2 regions of the Paraherbaspirillum soli genome follow, and region 1 is predicted to be linked to the other one. Evidence: predicted binding sites of a transcription regulator. Region 1 holds the regulator's gene; the other holds the start of a gene.
What was found. The regulator sigma-54, encoded in region 1, starts transcription at its own class of promoters, with help from an activator protein. The targets are predictions, from matches to a motif close to TGGCANGNAANCTGCTTT.
Positions count from the first base shown of each region.

Region 2: a site for sigma-54 is predicted at 2,160-2,177, ahead of ACFPM8_RS13655 (TorF family putative porin). Genes of this name have one in related genera too.

Region 1 is NZ_JBHSMT010000008.1:157,030-162,374, reverse strand. Features, by position in the region: gene ACFPM8_RS03325 (DUF4197 domain-containing protein) at 31-687, shown strand; gene hpf (ribosome hibernation-promoting factor, HPF/YfiA family) at 845-1,198, opposite strand; gene ACFPM8_RS03315 (RNA polymerase factor sigma-54) at 1,347-2,816, opposite strand; gene lptB (LPS export ABC transporter ATP-binding protein) at 2,825-3,571, opposite strand; gene lptA (lipopolysaccharide transport periplasmic protein LptA) at 3,568-4,116, opposite strand; gene lptC (LPS export ABC transporter periplasmic protein LptC) at 4,171-4,764, opposite strand; gene ACFPM8_RS03295 (KdsC family phosphatase) at 4,761-5,345, opposite strand, start outside.
Region 2 is NZ_JBHSMT010000025.1:70,088-75,432, forward strand. Features, by position in the region: gene ACFPM8_RS13645 (ammonium transporter) at 1-933, opposite strand, end outside; gene ACFPM8_RS13650 (P-II family nitrogen regulator) at 947-1,285, opposite strand; gene ACFPM8_RS13655 (TorF family putative porin) at 1,332-2,099, opposite strand; gene ACFPM8_RS13660 (DJ-1/PfpI family protein) at 2,377-3,153, opposite strand; gene ACFPM8_RS13665 (lysozyme inhibitor LprI family protein) at 3,484-3,888, shown strand; gene ACFPM8_RS13670 (efflux transporter outer membrane subunit) at 3,901-5,292, opposite strand; gene ACFPM8_RS13675 (MacB family efflux pump subunit) at 5,303-5,345, opposite strand, start outside.

The sequences.
Region 1 (5,345 bases):
AAAATTCTCCGGCTATCCACACTGGCGTTGATGCTGGCCGTATCGGCATCTGCAGTATTCGCTTTTTCGCTCAGCGATCTGAGCAATCAGGATGCGAGTAGCGGTCTGAAAGCGGCGCTACAAAAAGGGGCTGATAGCGCGGTATCCAAATTGGGTGTCGAAAACGGCTTCCTGAATAACGACAAAGTGAAAATCGGTTTGCCGAGAATACTCGAACAAGCGATGCCCATATTACGAATGACAGGTAAAGGGCAGCAATTGGATGAGCTGGTGGTGTCGATGAATCATGCTGCCGAGTCTGCCGTGCCATTAGCCAAACCGCTGCTGCTGAACGCAGTGAAGTCAATGTCGATAAGCGACGCGAAAAATATTCTGACCGGCGGCGATACTTCCGTGACCAATTTTTTCAAGCAAAAGACGTCAAGCCAGTTGGGTGAAAAGTTTTTGCCAATGGTGAAGAAGATTACCGATCGTAACGGTCTGTCGGCGCAATATAACGCTACCATGGAGCAAGTCAGCAAAACCGGCCTGGTTCCAGTGCAGCAAGCGACTGTCGAAGGCTATGTCACGCAACGTGCGCTGGACGGCTTGTACACCATGATTGGTGAAGAAGAGAAAGCAATTCGCAACGATCCGATCGGTGCGGGAAGTGCGATTATCAGCAAAGTGTTTGGCGTACTTAAATAAATTGCTGAATGATAGTTTGAGACGCTGATCAGCGAGCATCAAGGCCGAGGTGGCCCGGGTTCCAAAATAACAAAGGGCGCATTGACTGCGCCCTTGTTCATTTATAGGCTAGAACCGGTTCCAGTTCATATGCCTATAGGTTCATTTGACGGCCGGATCAGGTCACGGCGGCGGGAATCTCTTCCGGGAAATGCTTGATTGCATCGTGTTGGTGATCCTGGATCTTGTCCTTGTATTTCTTCACCTGGCGATCGAGCTTGTCGATCAGCCCATCGATGGCAGCATAAAGATCTTGGGCAATATGTTCTGCATGCAGGTCTTTTCCTTTTACGCGCAGATTGATTTCCGCTTTTTGGCGCTTTTCTTTTTCAGTGATTTTGTCGACGGTCAGAATGACGCTGATATCGATGACATGGTCGAAGTGGCGTTTGATGCGCTCCATTTTGCTTTGTACATATTCGCGAATGGCAGGGGTTAATTCGAGGTGATGCCCACTGATTGTGAAGTTCATACAGCGCTCCTATCAAGGATGTTGCTGGAGGTCCGGATCCGATATGAGCTTAATCTTTAGCTGACCAATCTTTTGGGGGAGATCAATCTTATAAGATGCGCTCTGTCCGAACGCAGCAACGGGGTCCAACAGTCAAACAAAAAGAGAACTACAAGGCCTTGCGTAAATTTACTGGCGGGATTTTTAACGCTTCGCGATATTTTGCGACGGTCCGGCGAGCTACCACCATCCCTTGTTCCGCGAGCATTTCGGCAATCTTGCTATCAGAGAAAGGATTTTTTGAATCTTCAGCTCCTATCAATTGCTTAATGAGCGCCCGTATCGCTGTTGAGGAGGCCTCTCCACCTGCCTCAGTAGCGACGTGGCTACCGAAGAAATACTTGAGTTCGAACATCCCGTGGGGTGTCAGCATGTATTTCTGAGTGGTTACACGAGAAATAGTACTCTCGTGTAAACCTAGTGTATCAGCTATTTCACGCAACACAAGCGGCCTCATGGCGACCGCGCCATGTGAAAAGAAATTCCGCTGGCGTTCTACGATGGCCTGCGCGACCCGCAAGATCGTGTCGAAACGCTGCCGCATATTCTTGATCAGCCACTTGGCTTCCTGCAGCTGCGAAGTCAGCGATCCTTCGCCTTTGCTTTGTTTCAGGATATTGGCGTACAGCGCGTTGACGCGCAGTCTTGGCATCACGTCATTATTCAACATCACTTGCCAGCCGCCTTTTGTGCGCCTGACAATCACATCCGGCACCACATAATCAGAAGCGTTGGCTGCAAACGGAGCACCTGGATGCGGATTGCATTGTTTGATGACCGCCTGCGCCTCGCGCAAATCCTCGTCGTCGCAGTCGAGCGCTTTCTTGATTTTATTGAAGTCGCGCTGGGCGAAAAGCGTCAGATGTTCTTGCACAATGATCAGCGCCAGGCGCCGGGTTACAAGCGGCACTTTGGCAAAACGTCTGATTTGCAGCGTCAGGCATTCTGCGGCGCTGCGGGCGCCTACCCCGGCCGGATCGAAGCTTTGGACCATCTTCAATGCCATCGATAGCTCTTCGATTTCAATCCCTAGCTCGGACGGCAAGCGCGCATGGATTTCTTCCAGCGGTTCTTCCAGATAGCCGTTATCGTCAAGCGCATCGATGATCAGTTCGACCAGCGCGCGGTCTCGCAGGTCATGCAGCGTTTCCCGCATTTGCTGCTGCAAGTGTTCTCGCAGTGTTGTTTCCTGCGCCTCCAGTTGAGGCCGCGAGTCTTCGTCGTCCGGTGTTTTTGAGCTGTGCGCGACGTCGTCAAAACTCCACTCGGTGTCGCCATTTTCCGCCGCCGCCGGCGCATCGACGGGAGCCTCGCTTTCGCTCGGCGAGCTGCTTACTTCGCTGTCGCCGGTCGGCGCATCCATGGTCGATTGGGTGCCGCTAATGGCGCCATCCGCCAGCAGCCGCACCGAGTTGTCGAGCGGGTCGTCGAGGCGCTCCAGCAACGGATTGTCCGACAGGATTTGTTCCAGCTCCTGATGCAGTTCGAGCGTCGACAGTTGCAGCAGTCTGATCGACTGTTGCAACTGAGGCGTCAGCGCCAGATGCTGGGAGGTGCGGAGTTGGAGAGATTGTTTCATCTGTGCCGTTACATGCGGAAGTGTTCACCCAAATAAACGCGGCGTACCGACTCGTCGGCGATGATGTCATCCGGACTGCCGCTAGCCAGCACGCTGCCCTGGTTGATGATGTAGGCGCGATCGCAAATGCCCAGTGTTTCGCGCACATTGTGATCGGTGATCAGGACGCCGATGCCGCGCTCTTTCAGGAAGCGCACGATGCGCTGGATTTCGATGACGGCGATCGGGTCGATGCCGGCAAAAGGTTCGTCCAGCAACACGAAGCGCGGATTGGTTGCCAGTGCCCGGGCAATTTCAACTCGCCGTCGTTCACCGCCCGAGAGCGACAGTGCCGGACTCTCGCGCAGTTTTTCAATCTGCAGTTCGTGCAGCAATTTTTGCAACTGGGCCTCGATCTCGTCCTTGCTCAGCGCTTTGCCATTCGGCCGCTGCAATTCAAGCACGGCGCGGATGTTGTCTTCCACCGTCAGCTTGCGAAATACCGATGCCTCTTGCGGCAAATAAGACAGCCCTAGCACGGCCCGGCGATGAATCGGCAGTCGCGAAATGTCGACGCCGTCCAGATCGATCTCGCCGCCGTCCGAAGGGACCAATCCGACGATCATGTAAAACGAAGTGGTTTTGCCGGCGCCGTTAGGACCCAGCAGGCCAACCACTTCACCGCACTTCACTTCGAGCGAGACGTCGTGCACCACCTGGCGCGCACCGTAACTTTTTTGCAGGCCTTTGACGATCAGGGTGCTGGCAGCTGTCATTGGGTCGCCTTGTCGCGTGGCTGGATGATGACCTTGATGCGTCCGGCGCCGGGCTGGCTGGTGCCGTTGACCGTATTGTTGACCGAATAGTATTCGGCCCGGCTGTCATAGGAAATGAATTCGCCGTTGACTTCATCGGTCGGCTTGACGCCTTCAAGACGCCGCATTTGGGCTTTTGAATACAGTTTGACGATTTCTGTCTTGCCATCGTATTCGATCCGTTCGGCGTGGCCGTCGATCCACAAATCGGGACCGCCGTCGCGCTTCTGGCGGAAGGTCGCCAGGCCGCCCGGTTTTGCATACAGGGTCGCAAACTCATAGCCGGATGGGTCGGTGGTCAGCACCACGCGGTCGGCTTTCATCAGCAGCGTGCCGCGTGTCATGACCACGTTGCCGGTAAAGATCTTGACCTGCTTGACGTCGTCGTAAGTCAATTGGTCGGCGTCGACATTGGCAGGCTTTTCGGAGTCCGCCTTTTCCGCATGTGCGACCGGCATTGCCGTTAGCTGCAGTGCGAGTAAGGACAGAAAAAATATTCGTTTCATGTTGAATCCTGGGTGAAGAATAGGGCCGCGTTGCATCTGACGAAGTCCGATCGGTTAATGCGGCGCTGGGTGAAATACGCCTCGCACCTTGCTCGACAACTTCAATTCGCGCGTGGCGTTGTTGAAGTGCATGCCGGTGCCATTCAATATCGATTGCCCCAGCGTGATCTCGACCGGCTTGTCGGTCTGTATCACGTCATCGTCAGGCAGCAGCAACAAGTATTCGGACTTCAGGTGAAAATTGTCAGCCAGCGGTGTGCGCGGGCGATCCGCATTGACGTCGCCGTACAAGTGCACCTTGCTGTTGTTGTCCTCGATCTTGGCGCGCTCGGCGCGCAGATTCATTGGCGGCTTGGTTTTGTCCAGGCTGTGGATCAGCGGCTTTTGAACGTCAAATGAATCGTCTGCCGGATTGTGCGTGAGGAGGTCGCCCGAGATGTTGTAGCGCGCCTGGCCGCTCAATGACATCTGCACATAGTTGAATTTCTCGACGTAATAATCAGGCTCGGTCCGCGTCTGATGCGGCAGCATGTCTTCGGTATCCTTGCGCATCACTTGCACCAGCCAGAAACTGCCGAGCGCCAGCAAGGTAACCAGCACCAGCAGCAGAATGAAGCGAAAGCGATAAGCGGAACGGAGGTTCTTCATGCCGGATTTTTATTCAGCGGATTGGTGCGCAGATAAGTGGCCAGCGTGGCGTCATAGGTATGTTGCGCACGCATGATCAAATCGCACACCTCGCGCGCCGCACCATGGCCGCCGCTGGCCTGGGTCACATAGTGGACGCGGGATTTGACGTCGCTATGGCCGTTGGGGACGCTGACGGCAAATCCTGCGCATGACAGGATAGGCAAGTCGATCACGTCGTCGCCGATGAATCCGCAGGCATCTTCGCTTAATCCGAGTTGTGCCATTAACTTTACAAATGCAGCGTATTTGTCGTGCACGCCTTGCTGCACATGCGCAATGCCGAGATCGCCGGCGCGGCGGCTGACAATGCCGGACTGGCGCGCGCTGATGATCGCGGTGGCGACGCCCGATTGCTGCAATTGCTTGATGCCGTGACCATCCAGCGCGTTAAAGCGCTTGAGCTGTTCGCCATCGGCGCCATACAGCAGGCCGCCGTCGGTCAGCACGCCATCGACGTCAAAGATCATCAGGCGCACCCGTGCCGCGCGTGCCAGCACGTCTGCGCTCGGCGTCCCGCTATCGGTGGCAATGATCGAAGT
Region 2 (5,345 bases), on a different contig from region 1:
GAACCAGCCAAACCACAGCAGCGAAGCGCCGACCATGGTCAAGGTCAGGCTATGCGGCTTGAAAGCTTCCTTGCCGAACCCGACCCGCTTGCCGATCACATAAGAACCCACCAGGCCGGCGATAGCGGCATTGATATGCACCACGGTGCCGCCGGCAAAATCCAACGCGCCTTTCTGGAACAGCCAGCCGCCGGTGGCAGTCAGTTTCTCTGCAGCTGCAGCGCTGGTGAAGCCATCCGGACCAGGCCAGTACCAGACCATGTGCGCGATCGGCAGATAGGCAAAGGTGAACCACAGCACGACGAACACCAAAATCGCGGAGAACTTGGCGCGCTCGGCGAAGGCGCCGATGATCAAGGCGCAGGTAATTGCCGCAAACGCTCCCTGGAACACGACATAGGCATACTCCGGCACCACCACGCCCTTGCTGAACGTCGCGGCCACCGAATCCGGGGTCATGCCGCGCAGGAACAAGCGGCTGAAGTCGCCGAAAAACGCATTGCCCTCAGTGAACGCAATGCTGTAGCCGTAAATGACCCACAGCACCAGCACCAGCGAAAAGATGGTGAAACATTGCATCAGCACCGACAGCATGTTCTTGCTGCGCACCAGCCCGCCGTAAAACAGGCCGAGGCCGGGCAAGGTCATCAGAATCACGAAGGCAGTGGAAATCAATAACCAGGCGGTGTCGCCCTTGTTCGGCACCGGTGCTGCGGGTGCCGCGGCTGGAGCAGCAACCGGTGCCGCCACGGCAGCCGGCTCTGCCGGTGCCGCAGCTGGCGTTGCCTCTGCCTTCGCCGATGCCGCATTCGATGCAACGGCGGCACTAGCCGCCGGCGCAGCCTCATCAGCCGCCGCCGGTAACGCCAAGCCCAACGCGAGCGCCAGCGTGCCCCCTGCCAACAGCGTGGCGAATATTTTTTTAATGTTCATATAACCCTCCCCCTTAGATGGCATCTTTGCCGGTTTCACCGGTACGAATCCGTATCACTTCCTGCAACTCAAAGACAAAGATCTTGCCGTCGCCGATTTTGCCGGTGCGGGCGGCGGTTTCAATCGCCTCAACCGCCCGCTCCAGGATTGCATCGTCCACCGCCGCTTCGATCTTGGTCTTCGGCAGGAAATCGACCACATATTCGGCCCCGCGATACAGCTCGGTATGGCCCTTCTGGCGGCCGAAGCCCTTGACTTCGGTCACGGTGATGCCTTGCACGCCAATTTCCGACAAGGCTTCGCGCACCTCGTCGAGCTTGAACGGTTTGATGATCGCTGTAATCAGTTTCATGCTGGCTCCTTAATTGTTTTCATTGCAATTCGCGGGTCATATCTGATCAGAAAGTTTTCGCAAGAGAAAACACCACCCCGTTTTTACCCAGATTCTTGCCATCCGGAGCGACATAAGCGCCGCTCTTGGCGTCGGTGCCGACCCACGCCGCGCCGAGCGTCACGCCGCCGATTTGCTCAAAGGTCTTGGTGACGCCGACTTTCCAGTCGTTATAGCTGGCGAAACTCAGGTTTTCGACGCGCTGATGGCCCGCATGCAAACCCAGCGTCACCCCGGCGCCGACATCGATGTTGGCGCCCAGGTCGTAATAAGCGCTGTTCTTGCTGTTGGCGGTGCCGAACAGATTGGTCATTGCGTGGGAATATTTGAAATAGGCCGGGCCGTAACCGATCTGGCCGTACAGCTCGAAGGTATTGGCGTTCCTGGCGACCAGGCTGAGATTGTTGCGTGGGTAGTAGTAATACAGGCCACCCACATCATAGGTAAAGCCGCCCGGCAAATCGCCGCGCTTGCCGCCATAGATATCCCACTCCAGCGGGCCTTTGCCATCCAGGCCGGCGCTATCGACCGTATCCTTGATCCACTTGATGTTGGACAGCCAGGTACCCGCGTAAAGACCGGTCGGATTGTTGGTGTAATCCGCGCCGCCTTGCAGTGCCGGGTCGAACCGCGTTTGCGAAATGCCCCGGTAGCGATAATCGTTGACCACTCCGATGTTGTAACTGATTTCGTTGGCGGGCTTGGCCTCTTCGGCATGGGCCAAACCAGCGGTGAAAGTTGCTGCTATTGCGGCGGCTAGAACCAGCTTTTTCATGAGAGTTCCTGTTGGATGGGGGAAGCAAAAACCGAAAAATCCGTCGTGTTCAACCACTCCATAGCAGAACCCATGCCAAGCGGCATTTAACCTTGTACAGGCTGTTTTTTACACTCTGTTAATTTTTACAGTGCGCTGCAACAGGGATATTGATGCTGCACCGCACCAGAACGGTGCGGACATAAAGATAGCGCGCCATTGCGGTGCAATGGCGCAACCCAATTGAGATGACAGCGGGGTCCCGAGCACACCATCGGCACTTGCGGTCGGAGCGGAGTTAGCGAGAAGTCGGCAACTTGCCGTTGCCATAGATATCGTGCAGCTCTTGCGCAAAAACCGCCTTCTTGCGCACCAAGTTAACCAGTTCCTCACCGGCCTTCTCGGGGCTGCCGGCGTCAAACGGCGGCGCCGGGTCGTACTCTAGCGCCAGTTGCGCCATTTTTGCCGTCTGTTCGCCGCGCAAGATGGCTGCCAATGCCAAGCCGAAATCGATGCCCGCGGTGACGCCGCCGCCGGTCACCCGGTTACGGTCATGGACCACTCGTTGATTGACGGCGGTCGCGCCGAATACCGGCAGCAAGTCGCGCACCAGCCAATGCGAGCTAGCGCGATACCCGTTCAACAGACCGGCGGCGCCGAGAATCAGCGAACCGGTGCAGACGCTCGTCACATAACGCGCCGTTTTCCCGCGCTCGGCCACGAATGCCATCAGTGCCGGATCCTGCAGCGCACCGATAGTCCCCTTGCCGGCGCCGGGCACCAGCAGCACATCCAGATCGTCCGGGCAGGCCGAATAAGTCGTGGTCGGCACAATATGCACGCCGCTGTCCGTGACGATGGTGCGCTTGTCCACATACACCAGGTGCGATTCGACATTGGGCAGAAAATTCAAGGTTTGCTGAGGACCGATCAAATCCAGCAAGGTCATGTCGGGATACAACACAAAAGCCATTTTCAGACGCTTTGAAGACGGCAACCCCGGGCCGTAGCCGGGATCCGCCTGATTGCCGGCCCGAGCCGGTAACGCGCCGATGGCGCCGGTCGCAGCCAGCATGCCTGCTAGTGAAGCTGTAAATTGCCGCCTATCCATGTATAGCCCTCTCAAAAAATTAATAATTTAATCACACTTCTACCCAGCCAACAGACGGAAACACCGGAAGGCACTACAACGGCCACGCCGAAGCCTCCGGCCGCGTTCATTTTTTCAGGACGACGTCGAACTCCCAAACATTCTCAACAGAATCTAAAGAACCGCACACACCCAAGAAATTTCTCATAGACAGCGCCGAAAATATTGCCATGCTAACCACATCCGTTTCAATGAAGTGCAGAAAGGACAGGCCGCTATATGCACGCAATAACCAAGTATTTGTCTTGCCTGCTAGTGGCAGCAATCACGAGCTGCAATGCCTGGGCAGGGACGGTGCAAAGCGAACGGGCTGCACGCGAAGAATGCAGCGCATATTCACAGGCAGGCATGCGCGAATGCCTCGCAAAAAAAGCCAACGCCAGCGCTGCCGAGTTAAGCAAGGCTGAAAACAAGGTACGCAGGACGCTTGCCAAATGGGATGAGGACACTAAGTACGTCAATCTCGCCAAAGCAAAATTTGAAACCTCGAACAAAGAATTTGGGCGTTACCGTGACGCCCACTGCGCGTTCGACGTATCGCTCGGCGGCGGTGCAATTGGCAATGCGCTAGAGATAGGGCGCTTGGCTTGCGTATTTGAACTGAACTCCAGACGCGCCGCCCAGCTCAGGGATGCCATCTCCGATCTTCCGCTGAAGTAAGCAAACTCCCGCTCAAGGCTGCGCCGTCCGCTCCCGGACGGCGGCGTCGCCACCCAAGGCTTGGTATAGCGCGACCTGGCTGTTCAGCAGATTTAAATTGTTGTCGGCCAGCGCGATCTCGGCGGCGCGTTGCGCCTCTTGCGCGTCGAGCCAGGCCCTGAGCGGCACTGCGCCCGCGCGATAGCGTTCTTGATACAGACCTTCGATCTTGCTTGCCGCAGCCAGCGACTGTGCCAGCTTGCCCGCCTGAACCTGGAACTGGCTGCGCGCCGACAAGGCGATTTCAACCTCGCTCAGCGCTTTGTAAAAGGTTTGGCGAAAGTCGATTACCGCCTTTTCATAGTCGAGCCGGGATACTTCGACGCTCAAGCGCATTTGATTCCATTGCAAAAACGGGAAGCTCAAACCGACTCCCACCGTCGCCACCGGATTTTGCAGCAGGTTCAGCAGCGCCGTGCTGGCGCTGCCCAGCGATCCGGTCAGGGTCAATGCGGGATAGTAGCTGGCACGGGTGGCGTCGACGTCGGCCAGCATCTTGCGCAGCCGCAGTTCGGCCGCATGCAGGTCGGGCCGGCGGCTGAGCAACTGCGACGGCAGACCGGCGTCGATGGTTGGCAAAGACTCGACAGATAGCGTGTGCAGCTCGGGATAGCGCGTTTGCGGCGGACTGTCGAACAGGATCGCCAGCGCGGCACGCGTCTCCGTCAATTGTTGCAGCAGCTGGGTATGGCTCGCCTGCTGCGATGCCAGCGAGCGCTCCGCCTCCAGCACCTCTAGCGACGATACCGCTCCGGCATCGCGTTGCAGCCGGACCAATTGCAGGACCTGGCCAGCATAGGCGATGCTCTGTTCGCTGACGGCGGTGCGTTGTTGCAGGTTGCCGATCTTCCAATACAAATTGGCGGTGGTGCCGATCAGGGCCAGTGCGGCGCTGGCGCGATCCTCGGCGCTGGCCAATGCTTCCCATTCGGCAGCGTCGCGCTGGCTGGCCAGCTTGCCCCACGGATCCAGTTTGTAGCGGACAGCAGCGCTGAGCGACTGGCTGCGAACGGTGTTCGGCGCGCCACGCAAGTTGCGGCTGTTGGCGGTAGTTAAATCGAGCGCGAGCGTAGGGTTGATGACCGCCAGTCCGGCTTGCAACCGGGCGCGCCGGACCAGGAGCGCAGCCGCCGCCAGATCGTTATTGCGGGCCAGCGCCAGTTCGATCAATTGATTCAATTGCGGATCGTTGAAATTGCGCCACCAGCGGTCGCCTGGCGCGGTCTGCGTTGCGCTGGCGGCATCGCTGTTTTGCCATTGGTCCGGCGTTGCAAGCTCTGCCGGCTGATAACGCGTGTGAAACCCGGCGCAGCCGGCCAGCAAGCCGCAGGCGATGACACAGATGGTTGCGTTGAAATAATTCATGTCGATGTCTTCATTCTCGTGCCAGCGCCTCGACCGGATCCAGGCGCGCCGCG